2 regions of the Lactobacillus sp. VURO6/B1 (VP7) genome follow, and region 1 is predicted to be linked to the other one. Evidence: riboswitches for the same ligand, from Rfam matches in the RefSeq annotation. Region 1 holds a riboswitch; the other holds the start of a gene.
What was found. A riboswitch is a leader RNA that binds a small molecule or an ion and turns the genes downstream of it on or off. The one in region 1 is predicted to bind lysine.
Positions count from the first base shown of each region.

Region 2: linked by a shared signal. The riboswitch ahead of lysA (diaminopimelate decarboxylase) and the one ahead of ACZ2M0_RS05940 (ABC transporter substrate-binding protein/permease) in region 1 are both predicted to bind lysine.

Region 1 covers NZ_JBVOWJ010000008.1:84,364-99,532, forward strand. Annotated here, with positions in the region: gene ACZ2M0_RS05905 (bifunctional FdrA/YlbE family protein) at 1-2,183, shown strand, start outside; gene ACZ2M0_RS05910 (oxamate carbamoyltransferase subunit AllH family protein) at 2,176-3,009, shown strand; gene ACZ2M0_RS05915 (MFS transporter) at 3,029-4,270, shown strand; gene arcC (carbamate kinase) at 4,270-5,205, shown strand; gene ACZ2M0_RS05925 (dicarboxylate/amino acid:cation symporter) at 5,224-6,444, shown strand; gene ACZ2M0_RS05930 (alpha/beta fold hydrolase) at 6,746-7,663, shown strand; gene ACZ2M0_RS05935 (amino acid ABC transporter ATP-binding protein) at 7,728-8,477, opposite strand; gene ACZ2M0_RS05940 (ABC transporter substrate-binding protein/permease) at 8,477-10,102, opposite strand; lysine riboswitch at 10,212-10,388, opposite strand; gene ACZ2M0_RS05945 (DNA-3-methyladenine glycosylase) at 10,518-11,150, opposite strand; gene ACZ2M0_RS05950 (DUF488 domain-containing protein) at 11,195-11,554, shown strand; gene ACZ2M0_RS05955 (TerC family protein) at 11,549-12,328, opposite strand; gene ACZ2M0_RS05960 (NAD-dependent protein deacylase) at 12,454-13,158, opposite strand; gene ACZ2M0_RS05965 (protein NO VEIN domain-containing protein) at 13,813-14,715, shown strand; gene asnA (aspartate--ammonia ligase) at 14,932-15,169, opposite strand, start outside.
Region 2 covers NZ_JBVOWJ010000005.1:60,944-76,112, forward strand. Annotated here, with positions in the region: gene ACZ2M0_RS03820 (adenine deaminase C-terminal domain-containing protein) at 1-270, opposite strand, end outside; gene ACZ2M0_RS03825 (ABC transporter substrate-binding protein) at 327-1,382, opposite strand; gene ACZ2M0_RS03830 (extracellular solute-binding protein) at 1,444-2,496, opposite strand; gene ACZ2M0_RS03835 (ABC transporter ATP-binding protein) at 2,522-3,565, opposite strand; gene ACZ2M0_RS03840 (ABC transporter permease) at 3,578-4,366, opposite strand; gene ACZ2M0_RS03845 (ABC transporter permease) at 4,359-5,189, opposite strand; gene ACZ2M0_RS03850 (aspartate-semialdehyde dehydrogenase) at 5,455-6,522, opposite strand; gene ACZ2M0_RS03855 (aminotransferase class I/II-fold pyridoxal phosphate-dependent enzyme) at 6,519-7,706, opposite strand; gene dapB (4-hydroxy-tetrahydrodipicolinate reductase) at 7,725-8,483, opposite strand; gene dapA (4-hydroxy-tetrahydrodipicolinate synthase) at 8,485-9,405, opposite strand; gene ACZ2M0_RS03870 (N-acetyldiaminopimelate deacetylase) at 9,424-10,563, opposite strand; gene dapD (2,3,4,5-tetrahydropyridine-2,6-dicarboxylate N-acetyltransferase) at 10,572-11,282, opposite strand; gene lysA (diaminopimelate decarboxylase) at 11,292-12,605, opposite strand; lysine riboswitch at 12,690-12,868, opposite strand; gene ACZ2M0_RS03885 (aspartate kinase) at 13,151-14,503, shown strand; gene dapF (diaminopimelate epimerase) at 14,521-15,169, shown strand, end outside.

The sequences.
Region 1 (15,169 bases):
AACCGGTTGTTGCAGACTTTTTAGGTGAAAGACCTACTCATTATGAGGGTAATGTGTACTTAGCACATACATTAGAAGAGACAGCAAAAATTGCAGTTGACTTAGCGGCAGGCCAAAAAGTTAAAGAGAATTATTTTGAAAAAGTTGAATTACCAGCTAATGTAAAAACTTTATCAAAAGATAAAACTATTAAGGGATTATATTCTGGCGGTACTTTAGCTAATGAAGCCGGCATGTTAATTTCTGAAGCACTTGACTTAGGTCATTTGACTAAAGAAGAAGGTTATATTCTAAAAACAGATGGATATGATGTCATTGACTTGGGAGATGATGTTTATACCCAAGGTAAGCCACACCCAATGATTGATCCTGAGGTTCGCATTAATAAGATGCGCGAATATTGTCAAGATCCACATACAGGTGTTATTTTGCTTGATGTTGTTTTGGGTTATGGTGCAAGTGATGACATGGCAGGTGCTTTAATTCCTGTAATTGATGAAGAAAAAGCCAAGGCTCAGAAAGAAGGCAGACCACTTTACTTTGTGGCTACAGTTGTAGGAACTAATAAAGATCCACAAAACTATGACGAAACAGTTGAACGCTTAAAAAATCATGGAGTTTTGGTTCAAAAGAGTAATGCAAAAGCTGTTCAATTAGCTTTGAAATTAAAGGGAATACAGATATCTGAACCAGATAAGAAAGTTGTACCTTATACTGGTAAAAAGGTTGCTTTACCAAAAGTTAATGATAAAGTAAAAGAATTATTAACCACAAAACCTAGAGTAATTAATGTAGGTATTAGTAGTTTTAATGAATCAATCGTCAAATATGGTGGCAAAACTGTTCAATTTAATTGGAAACCACGTGCTAATGGCAATAAGCGAATGATCAAGTTACTCGATGCCTTAGAAAAATATGATGATGAAATTGATAGGGATAATGATAAAGTAATCCAAAGATTTAAGGATGCTAAGCCTTTCTTAGTTGACGTGGTTCCGGCTAAGACAGTTATCCCGGAATTGAATACAGAAAATAAAACTTTGTTACATGCGGGTCCACCAATTACCTATAAAGAAATGACAGGTCCAATGCAAGGTTCATGTGTTGGTGCAGCTATATTTGAAGGCTGGGCAGAAAATGAATCTGAGGCACGAAAGTTACTGGAAAATGGAGAAGTAAAATTAATGCCTTGTCATTCTGTCCATGCAGTAGGGCCAATGGGAGGCATTACTTCAGGTAATATGCCTGTAGTTATTGTTGAAAACAGATTGGACAATACAAGAGCATATTGTACCTTGAACGAAGGTATTGGTAAGGTATTAAGATTTGGTGCATATTCCCAAGAGGTTATTGATCGTTTAGTTTGGATGAGGGATGTTCTAGGCCCGGTTTTATCAAAAGCTTTGAAGAAAACTGATGATGGTCTTAACTTAAATGTCTTAATTGCTCGCTCAATTACAATGGGTGATGAATTTCATCAAAGGAATATTGCTGCTTCGGCCAACTTCTTGTGTGCAATGGCACCACTTATTACTGAATTGGATATTAGTAAAAAAGACAGGTATGACGTAATTAAGTTCTTGGCAGATACTGACCAGTTTTTCCTTAACATTATGATGGCTACTGGTAAGTCAATTGCTGATGCCGCTAGAAAGTACCAAAAAGGAACTATCGTAACTGCCATGGCTAGAAATGGACGTGACTTTGGTATCAGAATTGCCGGTATGGGAGACCAATGGTTTAAGGCACCTGTAAATACTCCTAAAGGTCTTTACTTTGCAGGATTTTCTGAAGATGATGCGAATCCAGATATTGGTGACTCTTCGATTACAGAAACTGTTGGTGTCGGTGGCATGGCCATGGTAGCAGCTCCTGGTGTGACCAGATTTGTCGGTGCTGGCGGATTTGAAGACGCATTAAGAATTTCTAACTCGATGGAAAAAATTAATACAACTCATAATCCTAATTGGACCATCCCAACTTGGGACTTTAAGGGTACAAATTTAGGTATTGATATTAGAAAAGTTGTGGAAACTGGGATTGAGCCAATTATTAATACTGGTATTGCACATAAAAAACCAGGTGTCGGTCAAATTGGTGCTGGTACGGTTAAAGCTCCGCTAACTTGCTTTGAAAAAGCTCTGGAAACTTATGCTAAAACTCTAGGTATCACAGTTGACTGATTCATGTGTTGCTCAAATTAGTAGTTATATCTATCCTGTTGACAAATTTGGTCATATTGGCAGAGTACATTCAATTTTTGCACATTCACTTAATATTCAAGTTGGTTTGCGACTAATAAATATAAGTTGCTTTGATAATTACCTGTCTTGTTTTGGCATAAATATTTCTGAAAAAAATTTAAAGTCAGTTATCCAAAGTGTAACCGAAAACAATATAGTTAAATTTTTGGATAATAATATAGTTTTTTACACGCAAGACGGGATTAAAAGAATCGATGTTAAAAACTTTGATATTGTCGAATTGAAAATTAAGCCTCTAAATTATTTTCCAGAAAAAGGATTAAAGAAAACTTTAGAAGTCTTAAACAATTGCAAAGTCGATCAAAGAATAGGTATTCCTAATAATACTTTATTAAAAAAATTCTCTGATGAAATGATTACATTCAAGAATTTTAATGCAGAGCAAATTGTTACTTGGCTACTTGGTAGAGGAAAGGGATTAACGCCAAGTGGTGATGATATTCTTTGTGGATATATTTTTGTGCTATTGCTTGTCGATAAAGCAAATACTTATTTATCTAGTTTAGTTAAACAAATAAGAAATAATTTAAAGCTTACTACAGACGTTAGTAAAGCTTATCTAATCTGTGCAACGCAAGGATATGTTAATTCCAAAGTTTATCAATTATATAAATCCTTTAAAAACCATAATTTTAAAGATATAGACAGTGAGCTAAATTCCATTCTTGAAATTGGTCATACATCGGGCAAAGATTTGAGTTATGGAATTAAACTAGGAATTTTAGCTAGTTTAAACACTCCTTAGTCTATGAAAGGAGCGAATAATGAAAAAAGATGAAGAGGGCGTAAAAGTTTCCAAAAACTATTGGATAAGAGTTGTCATTATATTTTTCCTGGGCTGGATATTGATGTATGGTACACGAACCATTTTCAATCCTATTATGGGTATCGTTGGCAAGCAATTTGGCTTAAACAACACACAATTAGGATTAGCAAATAGTATTTTCTTTTTAACTTATGCCATTTTTCAGGTACCATTTGGTGCTTTGGGTGATAAATATGGAAGAAAATTAGTGATAACAATAGGTTTTATTGTATTAGCTGTAATGAGCTGGCTATCAGGAATTGCTGCAAGTTTTACTTTGTTTTTAATTATTAGAGCCCTTGCGGGTGTGGGACAAGCCTCTTATTATGGTCCGCAGTACGCTTTGTCATCAGAAGCTATTCCACAAGATAAACTTACTTTAGGTACCGCTATTATCAATTCTGGGATGGCCTTTGGTACTTCTGGCGGATACTTGCTTTCAAGTTATTTAGTTTTACAAAACCATCAAAGTTGGAAAGTACCATTCTTTGTGGTAGCAATTCCAACATTCATCCTGGCGATAGTGTTCTTTACATGCTTAAAGGAAAAAGTTTATAGACCTAAAGAAAATGAAAAGCAGGAGAAACAACCAGAAGAAAAAGTTTCCCTTAAAAAAATTTTTACAGATAAGAATCTAGTCGCAGCCTTTATTCTTTGCTTCTGCAGTATTTACGCTAACTTTGTGATTATTACTTGGCTACCATCTTTCTTAATTTCCAATAGAGGATTTCAAGGTGGCAGTGTAGGCTTTATTTCTTCCTTGGTACCATGGGCTTCAATACCAGGAGCATTAATTTTTGCAAAATTAGCTGATAAAACTGGTAGCACTAAGAAATGGATATATATTTTAGTTCCACTTTCAATCATTTCAGTATTTGCAATTGCCTTCGTTTCTAATAAAACTTTGCTGATTGCAGTGTTGATCTTATACGGCTTGACGGGTAAATTAGCGATTGATCCTATCATAGTGGCTTATGTAACTAAAAAGGCACCTTATGGTTCTTTGTCAACTACATTAAGTGCCTACAATTTTATAGGTATGTCTGGCTCTATTTTGGCACCATATATTACTGGCTGGTTAGCAGATGTAACAGGACAAATGGAAATTGGCTTTTACTTAGGCTGTGGTTTGCTAATAATTGGCTTGATTGTCTTTGCTGTAATGGCAACTGACTCAGAGAAAGGGGAGACAGCTGTATAATGGCAACTAGTGTAATCGCCCTTGGTGGAAATGCGATCTTAGAAAAGGATCCCACAGACATTGGGCAAAAAGAAACGGTTAATAGAGCTACACGTTATATTGTTGAATATATTATGGCTGGAAATAAGGTAGCGATTTGTCACGGTAATGGACCTCAAGTAGGTAATTTGTTACTACAACAAAGTGCTGCTAATTCAAAAAAGAATCCGGCATTCAAGCTAGATACTTGTGGAGCAATGACTGAAGGTAGTATTGGCTACTGGATTCAACAGGGCTTGGACAATGCGTCTCAAGAGCTGGGTGAAAGTGTTAAGTCCCTGACTGTTATTACTCAATCTGAAGTTGATAAAAATGATCCTTCGTTTAAATCTCCGAGCAAGCCTATAGGTCCTTTTTATACTAAAGAAGAAATGGTTGAGCTTCAAAGAAACAGTAATGATACATTTATTGAAGACGCGGGTCGTGGATATAGAAAAGTTGTACCTTCTCCTAAGCCAGTAAAAATAGTTGAAGGGGATATTATTAAGGATACTGTTAACGCTGGCATTGTACCAATCGTTGCCGGTGGTGGCGGTATACCAGTTATTATAGAAGAAAATAAAATTAAAGGCGTAGAGGCTGTTATTGATAAAGATTTTGGCTCTGAAAAAGTTGCAGAAGGAATCTTAGCTGATAATTTAATAATTTTAACAGCCGTAGATAATGTTTACATCAATTTTGGAAAAAAAGATCAAAAAGCTTTGAATCATATTACAGTTTCTGAAGCTGAAATATATATAAAACAGGGACAATTTGCGAAAGGAAGTATGTTACCTAAGATTCAAGCAGCTATTTTGTTTGTTAAAAATCACCCAGATAGAAAAGCAATTATAACTTCAATTTCTAATTTACCAAATATTTCAGAAAATGTTGGAACCTTAATTACTGACAAATAAGGAAACGTAGGTGCTACCATGAGAAAAAAAGTAAAGTTGTCAATGGTTAATCAGATTTTGATAGCCGTTATTCTTGGTGTTATATTTGGGTTTGTATTACCTAGTTTTTCAGTTCAATTAAAGATAATTGGTGATATTTTTTTAAAATTAATGCAGATGTCCATACCAATTTTGGTACTGGGTCAAATAATTCAAGCAGTAGGAGGTATTAAACCTAATGAATTGAGCAAATTAGGAATTAAAACTATTGTCATTTTTGCAATCTCCTCATTACTTGCTGCTGCTTTCGGTGCATTAGTTGGAATATTATTTAAACCTGGAATTGGTGTGCATCTCGTCAAGGTTGCTGAAAAAGCAATACATGTTAAGTCTGTTTCGTTAAGTGAAACAATTTTAAGCTTTTTTACTAGCAACATCTTCGAATCTTTATCTAATGGGACAATTATTCAGATTATTATTTTTGCGATATTTTTTGGTATTGGATTAAGCAAATTTATGGAGAAAAAGCCTAAATCAAAATTGCTTGACTTAATAATCGACTTTAATGATGTCATTATTCAATTAGTAACCTGTGTAATGTTCTTTGCACCAATAGGCATCTTTGCACTGATTGCTTCTACCATTAGCAATTTGGGCATTAAAATAATTTTGCCGCTGATAAAATACTTATTCTCCTATGGGTTTGCAACATTCGCTTATTTGTTAATTTGGATTGTAATCATATCTTTATATCTTAAAGTTAACCCAATTAAATTAATCAGCAATATGTCAGAAATGTCGCTTATGGCCTTAGCTACTACTTCCTCGGCAATTACTTTACCGATTGAAATGAATGAAGCTAAAAACAAACTGGGCTTAAAAGACAGAATTACTAACTTGGTTTTACCATTAGGTATGTCATTAAATTCTAATGGTTCTGCCATGCATATGGCCATAACGGTGATTACAATTGCGCAATTATATAATATTAACTTTACTTTAGATAAGGTGTTTTATCTTATTGTAATATCAACATTTGTGTCACTTGCTAATGCTGTTGTTCCAGGAGCAGGTTTGGTTTCACTAGCAATAATTGTTCCTCAAATGGGATTACCAGTTGAAAGTATAGCAATTTTTGCAGGGGTCGAATGGTTCGTAGGGATGCTCAGAACTATTTTAAATGTTAATTCTGATGTTTATTCTGCACTAATGGTTGGAAAGTCAGCTGATGCCATTGATTATGAAGTATTTAATAAATAGGTGTAAGAAAGAAGTGATTTACTAAGTATAAATACTGTCTATTCTCCTACAAATTCTCACTTATTCTAACTAAGGACTGAGACCGATATTATTTCGATCTCAGTCCTTTTAATTATTACTGCTTCCTCAGCTCGCTCTTCAGATAGCTTTTTCTTTAGTTTAGAGTAGACTTTTTTGATAAAAATTACTTCAGTCTTGTAAATATAATTTGTAATTTACAAAGCGGAGACATTAATAATATACTTAAATAAAGTAGCAGTGTATGCATAATAACAAGTGATTATATGAATATAGACAAAAAATGAGTAGCACATCAGTAATAGAAAACGTCATAATTAACGGTACTAAACTTTATTTTTCAATTAGTTCAAAACAAGGCCGGAGACCAATCATTTTATATTTGCACGGTGGACCGGGCGATGCCTGCCTTCCTTTGACTAAAAAGTTTAATAGTGAACTAGAAGATCACTTTATCTTTGTCAATCTGGAACAAAGGGGCAGCGGGCTATCGTATTACAAATTTTCATCTGAAGAAAACTTGTCTATTGACACCATCTTGGCAGATATTCATCAGTTTGTGCTTTATTTATTAAAACGGTTAAAACAAGATAAATTGATTATCATGGGTCATTCTTGGGGTACGGTTTTAGGACTCTATTTTATTCAAATGTATCCAGACCTGGTTACGCAATATATCGGAATTGGTCAAGTCGTTAATATGAAAAAGAATATTGTTTTACAAAAAGCTTTTTTACGAACAAAAATGAAAAATACTGCCAAACTTGATCAACTTGATTTTGTACATGAACCAACTAAAGCCAGCCTGAAATTAACTAAAATGATTGTGGCTTATGGCGGCTCAATCTATGGCGCTAAAAACTACCGTAAATTAATTTGGCCGTTTATATCGGCTAAAGATTATTCTTTTAAAGACTTAATTCATCGTTTGCAGGGCTCGAAGCAGTCAATTCAATATTTCTGGGAAGAACTGATGGACGTTAATTTTGAAAATATCGTGCATTTTGCCATTCCCATTACTTTCTGTGAGGGCAGGCATGACCACCATGTGTCCTCGCAGTTAACTGCAGAATATGCTGCTAAAATTACTAGTCCGTGCAAATTGATTTGGTTTGACCATTCTGGTCATTTCCCGCAGTGGGAAGAACCAACTAAATTTAATCAGGAAATTATTATGCTTTTAGATTCACAAGCAAACTAAAAACTGGCAACTCACGTTATTAACAAGGTGAGTTTACCAGTTTTTTATATTTAATTAGGCCTTATTAATTATTCTGAAAATTACTCAAAAACTTGACGGTTTTTTCATTTTGCGGGTGATTGAATAATTGATCTGGCGTGCCTTGTTCAGTAATTACGCCATCGCTAATGAAAAACATTTGGTCGGAAATCTCCTTCGCAAACGCCATTTCGTGGGTTACGATAATCATCGTTAAACCTGTAGTGGCCAGGTTCTTCATAACGCTTAAAACTTCGCCGACCATTTCAGGATCCAAAGCACTAGTAGGCTCATCAAATAACAAAATTTCAGGATCCATGCAGATAGCACGGGCAATCGCGACCCGTTGTTGTTGTCCACCTGAAAGTTGGCTGGGACGAGCATTAACGTATTGCTCCATACCTACTTTTTTCAGATTAGCAAGTGCAATTTTACGCGCCTCGTCTTTTGACCGTTTCAATACTAATTCTTGACCTACCATACAATTAGCTAAAACATTCTTATTTTCAAACAAGTCAAATTGTTGGAAAACCATGCCGACTTTTGCCCGGTAAATATTGCGATTGTAGTTTGGCGCCAAAACATTTTTGCCGTGAAAATCAACTTCACCAGCAGTGGGTTCCTCAAGCAAATTGATGCAGCGCAAAGTTGTTGATTTACCACCACCTGAAGGTCCGATAATGGTGGCAATTTCACCTTTATTAATGTCAAAAGAGATATCTTTTAACACTTGGTGTTCACCGAATGTTTTCTTGATGTGCTTTAAACTTAAAATAGTTTCGTTTGATTCAGTCATTAGTTCTTAGCCTCCATGTCTTTTGGTGTGCCAACTTGAACTTGGTTTGCCATTAAGTTGTAATTCTTACTTCCTTGGAGGTGTTTTTCAATTAAGTTGAATATTTTGGTAATGGTAAAGGTCAAGATGAGGTAGATAGCAGAAATTGTTAAATAAGTTGGGAAGAACTTAAATGTCTGACTCGCAATAGTTGAACCGACGAAGAACAACTCTGATACAGAGATGATGCTCAGGACTGAGGTATCCTTGATGTTAACAATAAATTCGTTAGTAATTGAAGGCAAGCAGTTCTTGATTGCCTGTGGCAAAATAATATGCCACATTCTTTGATTATGAGTCATTCCTAGCGCACTGGCTGCCTCAAACTGACCTTCAGGTGTAGAAATAATTCCTCCCCGAATGATTTCGGCTAAATATGCTCCAGTATTGATGGAAACAATGATTAGTGCGGCGACGGTTCTGTCAATGTTCAAGTGCCAAAATTGGGCAATACCATAGTAGATCACAGCAGCTTGAACCATCATTGGCGTACCCCGGAAAATCTCGATATAAACTGAAAGCAGCCAGTTGACAAACTTGAGTAGCCATCTTTTACCGGGAGTAGTTGGTGTAGGAATGGTTCTGACAATGCCCACTGCCAGACCGATAAAGAAGCCTACAATGGTACCAACTGAAGCCAGAAGAAGCGTCATGCCGATACCATTTAAGATCATGCCGCCATATTGGCGCCACATAGATACTAGCCAAGGCTCTGACTTAGCCTTTTTGCCTTTTTTATCATTATCAGTTTTAGGCTGCTGCTTAACAGCTTCAGTCATTAACCTAACCCTTTTTGCTTGAGGAATAGTAGCTAAAATTTGGTTGACACTCTTGAGCAGCGCCTTGTTAGGCTTGGCAATTCCGATTGAGGTAACAGATTCTTCCTTAGTAGCGTGAAAACCAGCCATTTTGCTGACAGGAATTGACTTAATATCAGGGTCAACCATCTTAAAGGAAGTTGATTCAGTGTCTTCGGCAACATAACCATCAATAGTACCTGAAATCAAACTTTGCCGCATTGCCGCAAAATCACGCATAGCCGGTTGTCTTTTAGCACCTTTTAACTGCTTGATTAAATCATAGTGGAAAGTACCTTGTTGTGCGGTTAATTTAGCACCCTTAAAGTCGGTCAGCTTTTTAGCGTTAGCATATCTGCTGTTAAGCTTGGTAATTACCACAAAAGTACTGTTTCTATATGGCTTAGAGAAATTAATGGCTTTTTCACGCTCAGCTGTTGGGCTCATACCGGCAATAATCAAATCGGCTTTGCCGCTGGTCAAAGCGGGCAGTAAACCATCCCATTCAGTCTTAACAACTTCTACTTTTCTATGTAATTTTTGACCAATAATTTTGGCAATTTTAACGTCATAGCCATTGGCGTATTCTTTTGACCCTTCAATTGGCACAGCACCATTGGCATTATTAGTCTGTGTCCAATTGTACGGCTGATAATTAGCTTCCATGGCGACTTTTAGCGTACCGTCTTCCTTTTTGGCGTTAACTTCATTCAGACTAAAATTAGCCCCAATGCCCAAACAGGTGAATAAGGCAACTAAGGTAGCCAGCCACTTAAATCTTGACTTCATTTTGAAAACCTCCACAAAATATGTTTCAAATAAAGCCAATACAATAAAAGCGTAAACAAAAACCTCGCTGTTAGTCAAAAACAACGAGGTTATAATCTATTTTTTAAACAAATCATATAGCGCTCCCTGGAGATGAACCAGGACAGTCTGCAAAATATTCTCTTGCAGCCCAACAAAAAGATTGAAACGAACAACATTTTTGTTTCGGCAGTAATTCTTACGCTAATCTTCAAAGTGTTCGCTCACTCAGATTAGTTTCGTAACAACCGCGACCTCTATTGCATTGGAAATTATTTAACTTAGAAAAATAATAGGCTATTAAGAGTGACTTGTCAATAATTTTATTTAAAAAATATTTTATAATTATCTCATTTATTATCTTTTACTATTTTAAAAGGGCACGGTGATCCTGTTCTCACTGCCAGCCATTATCCTTTTGATAAGCACTTTTTTTCATTCTAGAAACATAGGGGTTACCGGCAACATAATAACGTAATTTTTTATTGGCCCATTCTAATTCAGATTGACTCACGCCAATTCTGGCACTGGTTTTAATTTTCTTAGCCTTCTTTTTGTGACCGTCATCTAAGTCGATTTTAAATGGAGAGTCAGACAAGAAGTGTAAATTCCATTTTTTATCGTGAATACCAAAAGCCTGCATCATTTTCGCAGGACCATTAGTTAAAAGCACCCCATTTTTGCCGATACGATTTTTAATCATCTGCTCTATGCCCCAGACTGGTTCGATGGCTCTAATTAAAACTCCTTGCGGCTCATTATATTCTTGTGTTGCAACATCAAAAAAGAAATACTGTCTTTGGGCGTAAATGTAGATAGTTCCGCCTTTACGATATAGACCTTCATTAGCCGGACTGCGATGACCGCCATAAGAATGTGCTGCCCGGTCTTTAACGCCTAAGTAAGCTTCAGCCTCTACAATATAGCCACCCATTATATTCCTGCCATCATTATATGTTAATGGTCTGCCAATCAAATCTTTAGTAATGGCAGCAGTTGATTTGTTAGAGAAATAAGTTGAATAATTCATTTTTTCTTCCGTGTAGTAAACTTAAACTAAAAGGAGATATTACAATGACAAAGATAAAATTAGTACGCATTTACGAACATGAGCAGCCTGCTGGCTACCGCATTTTAGTTGATCGTCTGTGGCCACGAGGCAAAAGCAAAAAAGATGTTAATTTGGATGAGTGGGTCAAAGAAATTGGTCCCAGTACCGAATTGCGTAAGTGGTTCAATCACGATGATACTAAATATCCTGAGTTTAGGCAAAAGTACATTGCTGAATTAGAACATAATCCTGTGACTGTTAGTTTTGTCACCCGAGTGAAAGACGAACTTGCAAAACAAGATGTCCTTTTTCTTTATGGCGCAAAGAATAAAGAGCACAACCAGGCAGTTGTGCTTAAAGAATACGTTGAACAAAGACTATAGTTTCCGTCTTTTCCTTTTTGCTCGTAGAAAATGAAAAGCGATAGTTAAGATCAGAATACCGAACACAATTAAGGCAAAAGTTGTATTAGGCAGTTCGTAATGTAGCGGTGGCAAAGACAATAAAAGCTTAAGGGCAATGATGGCAATTAAAATGTAAGCCATCGGTTGCAGTTCAGGAACAATATCCATCAACTTGATGATGATTTCGGCAACACCCCGCATACATAAGATACCAATCATGCCACCAATTAATACTACTACCGGATTATTGGAAACCGCTAAGGCCGCTAAAACTGAATCAATTGAAAAGACGATATCCATTGCTTCAATTGAAATAACGGTCCGCCAGAAAAGTGATAGAAAATGTTTCCCCTTTTTGGAAGAATGTCTGGGACTTTTTTCAGTTGTAATTTTTGTGTTAGTGGCAGCCTTTTGGGGATGCCTTTGGTCGTAGAAAAACTTGAAGGACAGATAGAAAAGATAAAGGCTGCCTGCTAGTTTAATTTCCCAAAAATTGATCAGATAAGTACCAATACCAATCACAATGAAACGAAAAATATATGCACCCCATAGACCATAAAATAATGACTTTTCCTGTTGTTTCTTGTCAGGCAAAACCTTGGTTTGAGCTGCCAAAACAACTGCATTATCAACAGAAAGCAAGCATTCCATCAGAATCAGGGTTAAGATGATGAGCCAATCTTTGCCACTGGTCAGTACGTGAATCCAATTACTTCCACTGAAAAAGGGAGCATACATTTTAAAAATTGCCATTTAATTAAAAGCTCTTTTCTAGTCCAGATTTATTTTTGATTACTGTGTCAAGTTTTAACAAGTATTATAGTGGTGCTCGGGTAAAAAACATTCCTAATAACATAAATACTTTTTTAAAAAACTAATTAAAGCTGTTTAAAAACATCCAGTGCATCCGCAATAATGGAGGAAATTCCTTCTGCTGGAATGGCAGTTTTATTAATTGCCCAAACTTTAGCTCCAGCTTGCCTGTAAGATAAAAGCTGGGCAAAAGGGTACACGACGAAACTGGTGCCTGAAATAATTACCAGGTCAGAATTTTGCATTGCGTTGACTGATTTGGCCAAACTATCACCGTTAATGGCTTCACCGTATAAAACAATTCCTGGTCTGATAATACCGCCACAATTTTCATGCTGGTAAGATTTGGCGTATTCAGCGTATGAAACTGGTTTATGGCACTTAGTGCAGTAAATATTGTAAAGACAGCCATGAAATTCGGTCACGTGTTTATTGCCGGCTTTGGTATCCAACCCATCAACATTTTGTGTAATTAGATCGCCTTTTTCGTTGCAGATCTCGGCAATTTTCTGGTGGATTTCATTTGGCTTGGCTTCAGGGAAATACATATTATCCATCACAAATTTGTAGAAGAATTCTGGTCGCTGATAAAGCGTTTCCTCACTTAGAATTGTTTCCGGACTTTCAGAGACGCCATCATAAATACCGTTTTTGGACCGGTAATCAGGAATACCGGAATGAGTTGAAACTCCGGCACCGGTCAGAAAAGTGATGTGGCGTGCTTGATCAATATCATTTTTTAATTCAGTTATCTTGTTAGAATCAATCATAATTTTGCCTTTCTTAAAACTAGTTTTACTATTGCTAGTTTACTACAAGATTTTGTCCAACATATAGGGCTATTACAATAAATGTACGATGGTGCTACTTTAAATAATCTGTCAAGATACTCCCACATAGGTTTTATTCTTACGCAAAAGTGGTGAATCTAATCAACGAAGCTAAGCAAAAATTGATTGTCAATTTTCAGTCATTTTAAAATGAATCTCTCACGTTCATATAAATCATATTTTGAAAAAGCAAAAATTCAAACGAACAAGGTGAAAAAGACCATAAGGATTAAAAGAAAAGAATGTAGAATTAATCAAAAGTCTGCTCTTAAAAGAAAATTTAGTCTAAGAAAAGGAAAGTATATGACTATTTACGTTTCGCATAGTGACAAAATAGGTCTTAAAAAAGGAAGATGGTTTTGTTAGCTCATTAATTGGAGAGATCGCTGCGGAATTTGAGATAGAACTGGATGATGACTTGAATAAAAATAATTAGAATATAAATAGAGCAATTTTAAATAAATAGAAAAACTTGCTATTAAAATTTTGTCCCAATGTACTAATCATTTTTTTAAATTGAATAATCCTGAATTTCTGGAAATAAATTGTGAGCCTTTATGTTATTCTAGATTGTAAGATTACGAGGTGAGGTTAATGGTTCAATTTGTTTGGGTAAAACGAGTAAACGACCAAAAGCTTAATGATATCAGGGAAAATGAATATCTTAAAAAAATATTTGAGCAATTCAAAAATTATGAAGAAGAGGAAAGCAAAGCGAAGAAAGCTACTAACAGTGGTAGACCCCATAGTTATCGAGACGGTATAATCAAGATGTTATTCAATTATAAGACTATTTATGGGTCTATTCCAGATGATGTCTTCAGTGATACTTTTAAGAAAAATCTGAGTGCAATTATGGAGTTAAATGGTTTTGCTAAATTTAATCAAGAAAACCATAGTTACCCTATGGCCAGCACCAAGGCTTTTTTAAAATTTCTTAACTCTTATTCCGATTATGATAATGCTAATTCAAATAGAAAATCCTATACATATAAGGCTCCGATTGCAATTAATAAGAAAATAGTTAAGCATAAGAAGACTAGATCCAAATCTAAGACCAATAATCTTCTTCCCAAGATTGACTATCTTGAAGAGGAGAAGAAAAAAACTGAAATTGGAGTTACTGGTGAGAAGCAGGTAATGCTCTATGAAGTCAATAGATTAAAGGATTATCCTAATTTACAAGATAGAATCACACAGAGATCAAATAAATCTGATTCATATGGGTATGACATTCTATCTTTTGAAAAAGATGGGACTGAACGTCATATAGAGGTTAAGACGACCTCTACTAATATAAGTAATCAGATAACTTTCCAAATGTCAGAAGGTGAACGCCAACACGCGTTAGAATGCGATAATTATTGGATTTACTTTGTTTTCTTTGATGGTAATCAACCTGTAATTTATCCTTTTAAGAATCCTATAATTAGACCTGAAGATGAAGTCAGGGCAGTACCTATCAAGTATCAGGTATCCTTTAATATTAAAGATTAAAAACTCATTACATATGATAGCTTTTTTGTTTGCATCTGGGTTCTTAGTTAGTCATCAACCGTTCTAATAACTAATCCACTTGATAAATCAATTATATTTTATAAACTTCACTTATTTTGATACTTGTAAAACCTTATATGTCAAGGAGTAAGCTACATTCAATGAAGTTACTTAAAAAAACCGTGCTATCAATTTTGACAGCATGGTTTTAATTTATTATAGAATTTGAATGTCATGTTCTTTGCATTTAGTAATCATATCGTGAGGCCAAACACTGGCTTGAACTTCACCGATGTGAGCTTTGCCAAGCAAAAGCATGCATAAGCGAGATTGTCCAATACCACCACCAATAGTATAAGGTAATTCTCCAGCAAGCAACATGCGGTGAAATTCCAATTTTTCACGGTCCAGACAATCAGCCTTCTTCAGTTGTTCGTGCAGGCTTTCAGGACTA
Region 2 (15,169 bases), on a different contig from region 1:
AATAATCGTTGTCGTACCGTATTTTAGAATAGTTTGTCCCATAATCGCAGGAGTAGTCATGGATGAATCGATATGCATGTGGGCATCAACAAATCCTGGAATTAGATATTTACCCTTAAGATTAATTGTCTTTTTAGCCCTAATTCCTGGTAAGTCTTGATTAATCCAATAAAATTTACCGTTTTTGACCGTAACTTGAGTGTCAACAAATTTACGTAAAAAGACGTTAAAAACATGGCCATTTTTTATCAAAAGATCAACTTGTGTCATTTTTCTCCTCCATAAATAACGAAAGAGTTGAAATATTCCAACCCTTCATTTTATATCTACTTATTCATAATTTTATTCCATTGATTAACCCAAGAAGGCAAGTGGCTATTAACATAGAAGAAATTCATGTTCTTTGCACGTTTAGCCACATCCCCATAAGTTTTATTAGCGGCTTCAGCCGGTGTTAACTTAACTTGCGTGTTAACTGGGGCATTATTAAGTGATTTTGCACTGGCACATTTCTTTTGAATAGCTTGACTTAGTCTAAAATTAATATACTTATAGGCAGCATCTGTATTCTTGCTATTCTTCAAGATGGCAACAACATTGCTGTTAGAATATGTGCCTGATGCTGGAACAATGTATTTAAGTTCAGGATTAGTAGCCTGCAACATGCTAATAGCATAGTCACCAACAACGGCCACACTAATTTCACCTGTTTTGAACATATTGGATAAATCTGAACTTTGGTCATATGTCTTAACCACATTAGGCTTCAGTTCTTTCATGGCTTTGAAAGCTGCTTTACCGCCATCACTTGGGACACTGACTTTAGCATGGCGACCAGCAATATACAGTATCGCAGGACCAAAAGTGTTAGTAATGTCAGGAATAGCGATCTTGCCTTTCAATTTTTTAGACCACAGTTGATCCCACTCTGTAATATGAACTTTTTTAGGATTGTAAATAATACCTACGCTGTTAACAGTGTAAGGAACAGTTCCGGTATCTTTAGCCAGCTTTTGTTCACTACTGGATAGATATTTAAAATCCTTGATTTTAGAAAAATCTACTTTTTTATACAACTTCTTTTTCGCACCAGCATAAGCATTCTTTTGTGCCACTTCAATCACGTCAACTGAAGAATTAGGATTATGCTCAATTTGAGTTAAGCTTGTAGTTGTATCTGCAGTAAATTGTGCGGAAACTTTAACGTTATTTTTCTTGGCAAAAGGATTGAGTACATCTGATCTCATTTGCTTAGTCAAGATGCCAAACGTAGAAACAACTAACTTGCCACCGTTTGCTTTAGAAGAACAAGCTGAAGTAGCAATAGCTGCTCCCGCAACAATTAAACTGGCTGCCATTAAACATACTTTTTTGATTTTCATGATAGACCTTTCTGTAAATCTAAAATGCCTTATTAATGAGGGCAGGTTCTTTTTTGATAAATTATTGGTTCATAATTTTATTCCATTGACTGACCCATGAAGGCATCTGCTTGTTCACGTAATAAAAGTCAATAGTTTTTGCTCTTTGCGCGATCGCACCATATGTTTTATTGGCAGCTTCAGCAGCAGTCAATTTTACTTGTGAATTAACCGGGGCATTATTAAGCGATTTGGCACTGGCGACTTTCTTTTGGTTCGCTTCACTTATACGAAAGTCAATATACTTATATGCCGCTTGAGTATTCTTACTGTTTTTCAAGATTGCAATATCATCGTAGTTAGCATATGTCCCTGAAGCTGGCACCAGATACTTCAAACTAGGATTAGTGGCCTGCAGCATGCTGATTGAAAAATCACCTACGACTGCTGCGGTAATTTCTCCCGTTTTAAACATATTACTTAAATCTGAACTTTGAGAATAGGTTTTAACCACATTCGGCTTTAACTGCTTTAACGCTTTGAAGGCAGCCTTGCCATCATCCTTTGTTACGCTGACTTTAGCATGGTCCCCTGCCACATAGAGCATTGCAGGACCAAAAGTTGTTACAATATCAGGAATCGCAATCTTGCCCTTTAAGTTCTTAGACCATAAGTCATCCCAACTTTTAATGTGAACCTTTTTCGGATTATAAATAATGCCAAAGCTATTAACAGTATACGGAACAGTATTAGTGTCTTTTGCCAGCTTTTGCTGGTCAGCGGATAAATATTTGAAATTCTTGAGTTTGGAGAAATCCAATTTTTTAAAGAGTTTCTTTTTAGCACCTGTAATCGCATTATTTTGGGCCAATTCAATGACATCTACCGGTGAATTAGAATTGTGCTCAATCTGCGTTAGACGAGTTGAGCTATCCCCAAACTGTGTAGACACCTTAACATTATTTTTCTTGGCAAACGGATTAAGCACGTCCGAGCGCATCTGTTTAGTTGCTAAGCCAAAAGTAGAAACCGTCAGCTTGCCGCTGCCAGCATTAGACGAACAAGCAGAAGTTGCCAAAGTTGTGCCAGCAATGATAAAACTAACTGCTAATAAACAAGCTTTTTTAAATTTCATAACCATACCTTTCTAAAAACACTGACTATTCTGATAACGGGTGAAGATGCTTAGCAGGAAGAGTTAGCGTTACTTCTTCTCCTGAACTGCGCATCTTTTGCCGTGCTTCCTCAACTTGAAAGTCCCCAATGGCTGAATGAATGGCATACTTAAAACTTTGTCCTAAATATTCTCGACTCATAATTTTACCGGTAAATGTATTTTCAGAAGCATCCGCTAAATTCAAGTGGATGTTTTCTGGACGAATGGTTAACACTTTTGCATTTTGATTTGGTTCAACCGTGGTCAAAACCGTATTGCCTACTTTGATATGGTGCTCATCCTGACGATTAGCAGCAGTGACAGTAATAAAATTGTCATAACCAATAAAACGGGCAACATATTCTGTTCGAGGATGATGAAAAATATTTTGTGGCGTGTCAAACTGATCAATGCGTCCTTGTTTCATAATTAAAACTCTGTCGGAAATTGCGAAACATTCTTGCTGGTCGTGTGTGACAAATAGTACCGTCATTTTAAGTTTTTGCTGCAAGTCGCGAATTTCTTCTCGCATTTTCAGCCGCAATTTAGCATCGAGATTGCTTAAAGGCTCATCCATTAATAGCAATTCGGGATTAGTAACCAGAGCCCTTGCTAATGAAACTCTTTGTTGCTGCCCTCCAGAAAGCTGCGCTGGAAATTGTTGAGCCAGTTGACTTAAACCGGTAGTTGCCAGCATTTCAGTCACTTTTTTCTTGATAGTATTTTTGTCAAGCTTGCGCATTTTCAGTCCAAAAGCAACGTTATCAAAAACATTCATATGGGGAAAAAGTGCGTAACTTTGAAAAACCATCCCGAAATTTCTCTTATAAACAGGCACTTTGGTAATATCTTTACCGTTAACTAAAACTTGTCCTGCAGTTTCTGGAATTAAACCGGCAATAATTCTAAGTGTAGTCGTTTTGCCACAGCCAGAAGGTCCAAGAATGGAAACCAGCTCACCGTTATTGACAGCAAAAGATATATCTTTTAAAACTTTAGTTTTACCATCGTATGATTTTGCTAAATTTTGTACTTCTAAATTTGCCACTGCACTACTCCTCTACTTTGTAATATTTTTAATACCAATCGCTTTTTCAACCAAAAACATCATGAGTGCTGTAAAGATCATCAAAAGCACAGAAATTGCTGATACAGTAGGGTCATAATTATTTTGCAAATAATTTAAAATTGCCGGTGGCAACATGGTTAAAGAAGGGCCGCTCATGAATAAAGAAACTGGAATATTGTTGAAGGAATTGATGAAACACATCATAAACGCAGCAATGATACTGGCCTTAATATTTGGCAAAACAATTAGGAAAAATCCTTTTTTGCGAGAGCAGCCACAAATCCAGCCCGCTTCTTCGATGTGACTGTCCATTAGCAGCATACTGGCTGTAATTAAACGAATGACATACGGTAAACACAAAAGAAAATGTCCGACAATCAACCCAATAAATACCGGAATTCTCATAGTAATAACTGCGGCTTGATAGAGCGCAAAGCCAATAACAATTTCAGGAATTAAAGTCGGACTGAGGAAAAACGATTGAAACCAAGCGGCATGATGAATGTTGTAACGCGTCAAGGCGTAGACAGCAGGAATGCCAATAACTAAAGCTGAAATGCTGGCAATTAAAGCTACAATTAAACTTGATTCAAAACCTGCAATAAAATCAGGCTGTTGGAAAATATTGCTGTACCAAGAAAGGGTAAAGCCGGTAATCGGTAATGAAATCGAGCTTTGCGTATTAAAGGATGTAATTACGACTAAAATTAGTGGCAACATGATTAAGGCCAAAATAATAATCGAAATCACAGTCAAAGCTTTATTTTTACGATCAAGCATTAATTGGCCTCCGATCTAAATGTTGGCTAAGCTTCCTCATGAGCCACATTGAAAGAGCAGAAATAACAATTAAAATTAATGAGATAACGCTGGCATTTTGCCAATTACCTAACGTCATTGCTTGCTGATAAATCATAGTTGCCATTACCAAATGGCGGTTGCCTCCAAGAATTTCTGGAGTAGTATAAGCTGTCATCGTTCCAGCAAAAACTAAAATACAGCCAGTTAAAATGCCGGTAGTCAATTGTGGAATGATCACCTTAAACAGTGTGCGCCACGGATTGGAACCAAGAACGGCTGCAGCTTCTTCAACTTCCACATTTAATTCAGCCACGCTACCAATTAACGAATTAATCATAATTGGTAAAAATAAATAAACAGAACCAATAATAATAGAAGCATTAGTGTAAAGAATATTTAGCGGTGACTTAATTAGGTGCAACGCCAGTAAAATTTTATTGACGATTCCGTCATGACCCAAAATAATAATCCAAGCAAAGTTTCTTACAACTGCATTGGTTAACATGGGAAAAAGAATTAGCAAATTCAGTACTTGTCTGACTACTGTTTTTTGTCTTCCTACCCAGATAGAGATAGGTATCCCAAGGATCAAAACAACAATCACTGTTATAACCGCTATCAAAAAACTACGTCCAAGGACTGCCCAGTTGAAAGAACTTTTTAAAAATTGTGCGTAAAGTGAAAAGAAGCCACTTTTACTTTGGAATGTTGGTATTGCAATTTGAATTAGGGGGAAAAAAGTGAATACCAATACTCCCAAGAATGCAGGAATTAACAACCATACTGCTGTTTTGCGATTCATATATTACCTCCGCTTTGTATATTAGGTTATCTAATTTTTAATCCACTGTCAACATCAAATACGAATAAAATTTATCTTTTTTCATTAAATAGTTTGTATTTTTCAACTAATGAAAGTGCTTAAGATTGCCATACGTGTATTATCAAGAGCATTACGAACATTAAACAAAAAACTCTTTTAAGCTGAATTAAATCAGTTTAAAAGAGTTAATTTTTATATTAAATATTGAACAGCCCAAAGCTTGGCTTATTTATTAAGAAAAACATTACTTATCAGGGACACGCACCAAATTATCTCTAACTAAACACTCAGCAATTTCCACAGTATTGCTGGCAGCGCCCCTTAATAAGTTATCAGCAACTACCCACATATTAAAGGCGCCAGGATTTTCTTGGTCTGAACGAATACGGCCAACGAAAATTTCTTTTTTACCTGCTGCTAAAAGTGGTTGTGGATAAATTTGGTTTTGCGGGTCGTCTTGTAAAACTAACCCGGGAGTCTGCTCGATTTCCTGCTTTATTGCAGCAGCAGTCGCTGACTGATCTTTCAACGTAAAATAGACTGTCTCACCATGACCAATTTCAACTGGCACACGAACACAAGTAGCAGTAACTTTTATTTGCTTTGTGTCCTGATCATTAAACAAAATCTTTTTGGTTTCATGAATCATTTTCCATTCTTCGTGCGTATAGCCATCATCTTCAAAAACATCAATCTGCGGTAACAGGTTAAATGCCATAGGATAATGCTTTTTAGCAGACGCAGTTGGCAAAATTTTGGCTTCAGTTTCTTTATTATTCAGCCTATCTTGTGCTTGTTGCAACAGTTCACCCCAAGCCGCTTTGCCAGCACCAGAAACCGCTTGGTAAGTTGAAACGATTATTTGCTTAATACCCCACTTAACGTGAAGCGGATAAAGCGCGGCAACCATCTGAATGGTCGAGCAATTAGGATTAGCAATAATGCCATGATGATTAACTAATTGGTCATCGTTAACTCCGGGAACAATTATTGGAACATCATCATTCATACGGAAAGCACTAGTATTATCTACACACACTGCCCCCCTTTTTACAGCTTCAGGCAACAATTTTTTTGAAACAGCACCGCCAGCAGATGATAAAACCAAGTCAACGCCAGTGAATGATTCAGGTTGTGCCTCTTCAACTGTAATTTCTTGCCCTTTGAATTGTAACTTCTTGCCTGCTGAACGCTTAGACGCTAGCAACTTAACTTGCTTGACTGGAATTGCTGCTTTTTCCAGCTCACTAATTAAACGTTGACCTACTGCACCTGTAGCACCCAAAATTGCAACTACATACTCTCTCATCAGTTTTCACCCTTTTCTGCTAAAAACTTTTGGATTCGACTCATAGCAGTATGAAGATTTTCGTCACTGGCAGCATAAGAAAAGCGGATATAGCCCTCACCACCAGGGCCAAAAGCATTTCCGGGAGTGCCTCCAACTTTAGCTTTATGGGCCAGATCCAGTGCGAAAGCTTCATCATTCTTACCATAACTTGCTGGTATTTTGGCAAAAACGTAAAATGCACCCTCACTGGCATGAGTTTCTAAACCCATATTATTTAATGCATTAACAATATAGTCACGCCGTTTTTGATAAATTGGTCGCGCTGCAGCCGGATCCTGATCACCGTTTTCCAAAGCTTCAGTAGCTGCTGCTTGTGCCGGATTTGATGGAGCTGTAACCAAGAATGCGTGCATTTTTGCAATTAAGCTAATTAAAGCGGCTGGTCCAGTTACATAACCCAAACGGTAACCGGTCATCGCATGAGACTTGGATAAGCCATTAATTAGTAGGGTACGATCGGGTAAATAATGCGCAATCGATACGTGATTAAAGTTATAAGTCAGCTCACTGTATATTTCATCAGAAATCACATAAAGGTGATGCTCTTTAATGATTGGTGCTATTTGCTCTAAAACAGAACTGGGACATTCCCTGCCAGTTGGATTAGTAGGATAATTCAGTAAAATCGCTTTAGCATGAGGGTGCTCATCCAGTGTCTTTTCCAAATCTTCAGGAGTCAACACAAAATTGGTTCCTGACGTATTGATAGCAACCAACCTAGCTTTAGTGTATTGAATTAATGGAAAATAAAGGGCATAAGAAGGAGTCGGTACAATAATTTCATCCCCCGGTTGAAACAAAGCCAGCATTGTTGCGGCTATAGCTTCAGTTGCACCCACTGTAACTACAATTTCGCTGTCAGGATCATAAGTTAAGCCTTGCTTGCGCTGTAAAAAATTGCTAATAGCCTGACGCAATCTAGGTGTTCCTTTTTGAGCAGAATAATGTGAATCATTATCTAAAATGCTCTGAGCAGCTGCTTTTTTAACATGTTCAGGTGTATTTAAATCAGGTTCTCCTAAGGTTAATTTTATTAAATCTGGAATGTCCTCAACTTTTTGGGCAAAAGCACGTATACCAGAAGGAGGGATTTTTTCCAATGGTGTATGAATAATAGAAGTTAAATCAGTAGCTAATTGTGGCATTTTTGTTCTCCTTATAAATTATAAAATCTGGTCTAAACCGACCACTAAATCTGGTAAGTCCATTACCCGACTCAAGGCCACTTTCACGCCCTGCATGAATGAAGAACGGGAAAATGAATCTTGTCTGATAGTTAAAGCCTCTCCGGTGCCACCAAAAAGCACCTGTTCGTGAGCTACATAGCCTGGTAAACGAACGGAATGTACAGGAACGCCATCATAATCAGCACCACGAGCTGCAGAATCGTTCGTAGTTTGAGAGCAATTTTCTGGATTGCGGTTAGCTGCTATCACTTTGGCAGTCGCAATAGCAGTAGCGCTAGGTGCATCCCTTTTATCAGCATGATGCATTTCAATTACTTCTGCATCAGGAAAATACTGGGCAGCTTCTTGTGCAAACTTCATTAATAAGACAGCCGACAAACCAAAATTTGGAGCAATAATGCCACCAATTTTTTCTTTTTGTGCAATTGCTTGCAGCTTTTTTGTTTGATCTGGGGTTAAACCACTTGTTCCCACAATGGGGTGCATATGGTGCTTTAAAGCAAATTTAGTATTTTCATAAACGGCTTGTGGGGTGGTAAAATCAATCCAAATATCGGCATCAATATCGACAGCAGTCAAATTGTCAAAGCATTTAACTGAAGCTCCAAATTCTGAACTTTTAGATGCCGTTGGAGCTAAAACAGCTACTAATTGACAATCCGTTAATTTATTAACTAATTGCACCGTTTGTTTTCCCATAGATCCTGTGGCCCCAGCTACCAAAATTTTTTTCATATTATACTCCTAGTTCTAACGGCAGTTTATGCAATAAAGCTGATTCATCTAAACCTAAATGAACAGCTAATTGCCGCTTTTCTGCTTCATTTAAGTCCATAATAGGCAGACGACAGCCACCAGATGGTAAGCCTTGTGCATTTAAGACAGCTTTAACTGGAGACGGTGAAGGATACATGAATAAGGCTTGCATTTTCGGCATTAGTTGTCTTTGCAATTTACCCGCTGCAGCTACTTTACCCTGATCTAAATCATTATACATTTCACGCATGGCCGAACCATAAACATGAGAAGCTACCGAAATCACTCCTTTTGCACCTAAAACTTTAGCAGTTAAAGATTGCAGGTCTTCGCCTGTATACACTAAAAAGTCACTTGCTGCGTGTTCGACAATATATTCTAAGTCTTCTAACTCCGCACATTGCTTAACACCAGCAATTTTAGGATTATGCGACAGACTAACCAAAGTTTCTTTGCTAATCTTAATTCCAGTCCGACCTGGAATGTTATAAATAATAATTGGGACGGGAGAATTTTCTGCTACTTTTTCAAAGTGGGCTATAATTCCTCTTTGATTAGGCTTGTTATAATATGGCGCTACTACCAAAGCGATATCAATGCCAGGAATTTGCCCTACTTCTTGAGTAAATGCAACTGTCTGTGCAGTATTATTACTGCCCGTGCCCGCAATTACGGGGACTCGCCCCGCAATTATTTGAGCAAACTTAGTATATAGTTCTATTTTTTCATCATGGGTCATTGTTGCTGTTTCCCCAGTGGTGCCACCAATCACAAAACCATTGCTGCCGGTATTAATTAAATGTTCTGTCAATTCTTTCAGTCCGGGATAATCAACTTTTCCTTCTTTATTAAAGGGCGTAATTATCGCGGTCAATAAATCTGCTTTATCAAAATTAGTCATGTTTTTTCTCCTTTTGAGCTACATATGACTCAGTAAAAAGCCTACCATTGCTTTAATTCCTGTTACTATTGCTTCTTCGTGTGGGTTAAAGGTTGCAGAATGGAGTTGAGAATTATCGTTCACTCCCAGCCAGAACATGGTACCGGGAATTTGTGCCAGTAAGTAGCCAAAATCTTCCCCTGTCATAGCCGGTTGCAACTCTTGGTAATCAATTTGAGGATTTTTCTTCATATAATTAATGAATTCTGCTGTAATTTGGGGGTCATTTTCAACTGGCCAATAGCCACCCTGATTAAGCTGCAAATCAACCTTAGCATTAAAACTCTGCGCTATTCCTTGAGTCACATCCCGCAGGCGCTGATCTATTCTTTCAATCATTTTTTGGGTTAGTCCGCGAATAGTCCCTTCTAGATGAGCATGACCTGCAATAGCATTTCTAACTGTTCCGGCCCTGACCTTTCCTATTGTAATAACTCCGCTTGCAATGGGATCAATACTACGTGATACAATTGTCTGAATTTGTTCTATTAAAGAAGAAGCAGCTACTACCATATCATTGGCTTGTTGTGGATATGCGGCATGCCCATCTTTACCATATAAATCAATATTGATTTCAGTTGTTCCCGCAAATAATGTTCCTAAACGGCAGCCAATTGTGCCAGTAGGCAAATCAGGTGTAACATGCAAGGCAAAGAACTCATCAGGGCGCCATTTGCCAGTAAAGACTCCAGCCTCATAGGCTTTTTTACCGCCACTTTCACTTTCTTCAGCTGGTTGAAAAAAGAAAAGCAAATTATCCTGTGGCTGATGTTCACAAAAATAATCCAAAATTCCCAGTGCCACTGTCATGTGAATATCGTGACCACAGGCGTGCATTTGACCTTGAGTTTTGGAGGCAAACGGCAAAGACGTTTTTTCTTCAATAGGTAAGCCATCAATATCTGCTCGATAACCGATTGTTTTTTGCGGTTTACTTCCCTGAACCCTGACCAATATTGCTGTGGGCAGCTCAGGGCATGTGCGAACTTCAATATATTTTTGAGTAAAATTGCCAATAATCTGTAATAAATATTTTTGTGTTTGGTGTTCATGCAAGGCCAATTCAGGAATTTGGTGTAAATCGCGGCGAATTTTAATGAGTTGCTCAGAAGTTAACATTAATTAATTCACAGCTTTCTTAATCCCTGTTCAATTCCTGTCTTAGAGGCAGTTTTTTGATCACGCATTTTAACAACTTTTGCCGGCACTCCGGCTACGACACTATTTGCTGGGACATCTTTAGTTACTACAGCACCTGCTGCTACCACTGCATGGTCGCCAACTTGGACTCCTTCTAAAACCACGGCGTTAGCACCAATCAAAACGTTTTTGCCAATTTTCACAGGTTGTGCTGAAGCCGGTTCGACAACTCCGGCAATTACGGCACCCGCTCCTACGTGGCTGTTCGCACCAACGATTGCTCGGCCGCCCAAAACAGCATTCATATCAATCATGGCATTTTCGCCAATTTCTGCTCCAATATTAATGACAGCCCCCATCATAATTACCGCATTTTTCCCTATCTCAACGTTTTCACGGATAAGCGCACCCGGTTCAATTCTGGCGGAAATATTTTTTAAATCCAATAATGGAATGGCTGAATTACGACTGACATTTTCCACTTGATAATATGTTATCTTTTCTGCGTTTTTTTCTAAAAAGGGTTTCAATACTTGCCAATCTCCAAAAACGACACCAGTGTGAGTTTCATTAAAAATTTTGCAATCTTCAGGCCAGTCCAGTTTAGCCATCTCACCTTTGACATATACTTTAACTGCTGTTTTTTTGGTTGAATTAGCAATGAAATCAATGATTTCAGCAGCCGACATTTTTTTCATATTTATTAATTATCCTTTCGTTTGATAAAAGCGATCATGGCTGATTAGATCCGCATAAGTTTCACGTGTAACTACTACTTGTGCTTGACCATTTTCTGCAAATACAACGGCTGGACGTGGAACACGGTTATAATTTGAAGCCATACTATAGCCATAGGCCCCAGTAGCCAGAACTGCAATTACATCACCTGGTTTACTTTGAGGCAGTGCCAGTTCGTTAATAAGAATATCGCCTGATTCACAATAGCGCCCTGCCAGTCTGACAGTTTCTTCAGGCTCTGCATGAGGATTTTCTGCTAATAATGCCTCATATTGTGCTTGATAAAGTGCCGGTCTGATATTATCTCCCATACCACCATCTACTGTAACGTAAGGCAATAGTCCCGGTACTTCTTTGCGTGCACCAACTGTATATAAGCTATAACCAGCCTCTCCTACAATTGAACGACCCGGTTCTATCCAGATAGCCGGCATTTTTAAGTGACTTTCTTGTATGCATTTTTTGACTTTCTGCACTATTTGACTGATAAAAGTTTGCGCAGTCAAAACTTTGTCCTGTTTGGTATATCTAATGCCAAACCCGCCACCTAAATTTAAGACTTGAGGCTGGTAATCATATTTTTGTTTCCAATTATTGACCAGTTGCATAAGTTTTTCAACTTCCAGCTTAAAACCAGCTGTTTCCAAAATTTGTGAACCGATATGTGCATGCAAGCCAATCAAGTCCATCTGTTTATTAGCTTTTACCTCTAAAAATGCCTGCTCGGCTTGGCCTGATCTAATATCAAAACCAAACTTACTGTCTTCTTGACCAGTTTGGTCGTATTCGTGAGTATGAGCTGAGACCCCTGGGGTCAGTCTCAGCATCACTTGCACTTGAGCATTTGTTTTTTGCAAAATTTGCGTCAGCAACTTAATTTCATAAAAATTATCTAAAACAATCACGCCGACATGGTTTTGCACAGCCATTAATAACTCATCTGCTGTCTTATTATTGCCATGAAAACTGATTTTTTCTGCCGGAAATCCTGCTTCTAATGCCGTGTACAATTCTCCACCTGAAACAACATCAACATGTCCACCAAGTTCATTAATTACCTGATAAATCGCAATTGTAGTAAAAGCCTTACTTGCATAACTAATTGCATAATTTACACTTTCTTCTGCGAATGCCTTTTGGAAAGCCTGAAATTGCTGTTTGATTTTTTGTACGTCATAAACAACTAATGGAGTACCAAATTCTTTTGCCAGTTTCAATGCATCTACTCCACCAATTGCCAAGTGACCTTGAGCGTTAGTCTGGTAATAATCATTAGCAGCCATTTAAGTCTCTCCTTTTTGTTAAATAAAAAAGGCTCTCTTGTTGTGCTTAACAAAAGAGTCCTTCAAGTTATTATCTGGTATCAATTTTGTCGATAGCGCTCCGCGAATATAAAATTGCGACAGTCCGTAACCTGTTAGATTACGTCCCAGCTAATTAATTACCGCAATAATTAATGCTTCGGCAACCGCCCCTTTAACTGGCTTCTCAGCTTTTGCAGAAACTCCACCAGCTACTTTTGTTGGTTGCAACCTCTTCGATTTATTAAAATATTATTATTAATTAATATGATTGTCAACCATTTTTGCTGGTAAATATTTTTTGATTTTCAAATCCCTAAAATTATTTTTTGCAATTAATTGTTTCAAAGTTGTAGCAAAGGCTATTATATTCGGCATTTATCGACAGCATTTTTACCAAAGTTTTCTTAAGAGAAATAATAGCGTTATTAATTAGCAATTTTCTTTTTTCGTTTGAAGATTAAAATTTTAATGTTAAAATCCAATACTAATTACTTAAATTAAATTTAATTGTGAAAGGTATTAACATGAAAGTTGTAAAATTTGGTGGTAGTTCTTTAGCGGACGGAGAACAATTTCAAAAAGTTTTAAAAATTATTAATGCTGATCCGGCTCGTAAAATCGTAGTTACCTCAGCGCCAGGAAAAAGATATAAAAATGACACTAAAGTAACAGATTTATTAATCGAGTATGCGCAAAAAGCAATTGCTAAACAAGATTACAGGGAAGTCGTTAAAACAATTTGGTCCAGGTATCATGACGTTGCTGCTTATTTTAAAATACCCGAACAATTATTAAAGCCTTTATTGCAAGAATTACAAAATCTACCCAATATCTCTTATCCAAACAAGGATTTTTTAATGGCAGGCTTTAAAGCGCACGGAGAAAAACTAAATGCTCAGCTTTTGACTTTAATTTTACAAAGTCGTCATATACCAGCTCGTTTCTTAGACCCGAAAGAATCTGGTTTTATTGTGACCAACAATCCTAATGACACTCAGGTTTTGCCGGAAACTTACAGCAATTTGCAAAAGTGGGCTCAAACTTCAGACTTATTAATTGTTCCCGGCTTTTATGGTATTACTCAAGACGGTTTAATTGCTACTTTTTCTCGTGGCGGTTCTGATATTACCGGAGCAATTTGGGCACGCGGACTTGACGCTGACCTTTATGAAAATTTCACTGATGTCGATGCTATTTACGCTGCTGATCCTAGATTAGTTACGCATCCCCACGCTGTTAATGTTATGACATACCGCGAGTTGCGGGAACTGTCATATGCGGGTTTTTCAGTTTTTCACGATGAAGCTATTATTCCTGCAATTGAAGGACAAATACCAATTAATGTCAAAAATACCAATCACCCAGATTTGCCGGGAACAATGATCGTACCTGAAAATAACTTTCAGCCTCAAAGTACAATTACAGGAGTAGCTAGTTCTGGTCATTTTGCAGCATTATATTTACATAAATACTTGCTAAATAAACAGGTTGGTTTTACTCTTAAATTACTACAAATTTTTTATAAATTTAATATATCTTATGAGCACATGCCTTCAGGAATTGATGATTTAACTGTGATTTTTGACAAACGCCAATTTAATGAGCAAATTCGCCAGCAAATGTGTTTTGAAATTCAACAGGCACTTAATCCTGATCAATTAGAGTGGATCGATGACTATGCCATTATCATGGTGGTAGGAGAAGGAATGAAAAACAAAATTGGCGTAATGAAGAACATCACGCTGCCTCTAGCACAAAAGCATATTGCAATTCATATGATTAACCAAGGTGCTTCACGAATCTCAATTATGCTGGGTACCAAAAAAGCGGACGCTGCTGCTGCTGTTAGAGAAATTTACCACCAGTTTTTTAATTAATTTAAGGAGAGATTTTTATGGTACAACTACAAAAAGTTCACGGTTCACAGAATAAATTTTTTCTACTAGATCAAACTCAATTGCAAACCCCTTTAACTAAAGACGAATTGGTCAATTTGGCTTGGCAAATAACAAACTCTGCCACTGGATTATTAAACGGAGCTGATGGTCTGTTAGTAGTCAGCAATTCGCAGCACCCACAAGTTTTAGGCAAAATGCAGGTCATTAATGCTGATGGTTCTTTTGCTTCCATGTGTGGCAATGGCTTACGGACTGTGGGCCGTTATCTAGCGCAAAAATACCACAAGCAATCTTTCAAAGTCGAAACAATGCAAAGTGATTTGCGTGTTAGTTGTCAGCCAGACTGGGCGCAAAACGTTAAAGCAGTTAGTGTCGAAATCAGCCCAGTTAGTTTTGCAGCTGCAGATCTTCCTTTTACTAACTTAGGTTACTCTGAACTACTAAACCAAGCAGTACCTGAATTTGCACCCAAGTTAACTTTTTCAGCAGTTGCTGTTCCCAATCCTCATTTGATTAGTTTAGTTTCAGATGATGTTTTAAAAAGTGACCTACTAGCAAATTTAGGAACAAAATTAAATCATAAAAATCCTTATTTTCCAGATGGAGTAAATGTCAGTTTTGCTAAAGTTTTGTCTTCTGGCCACC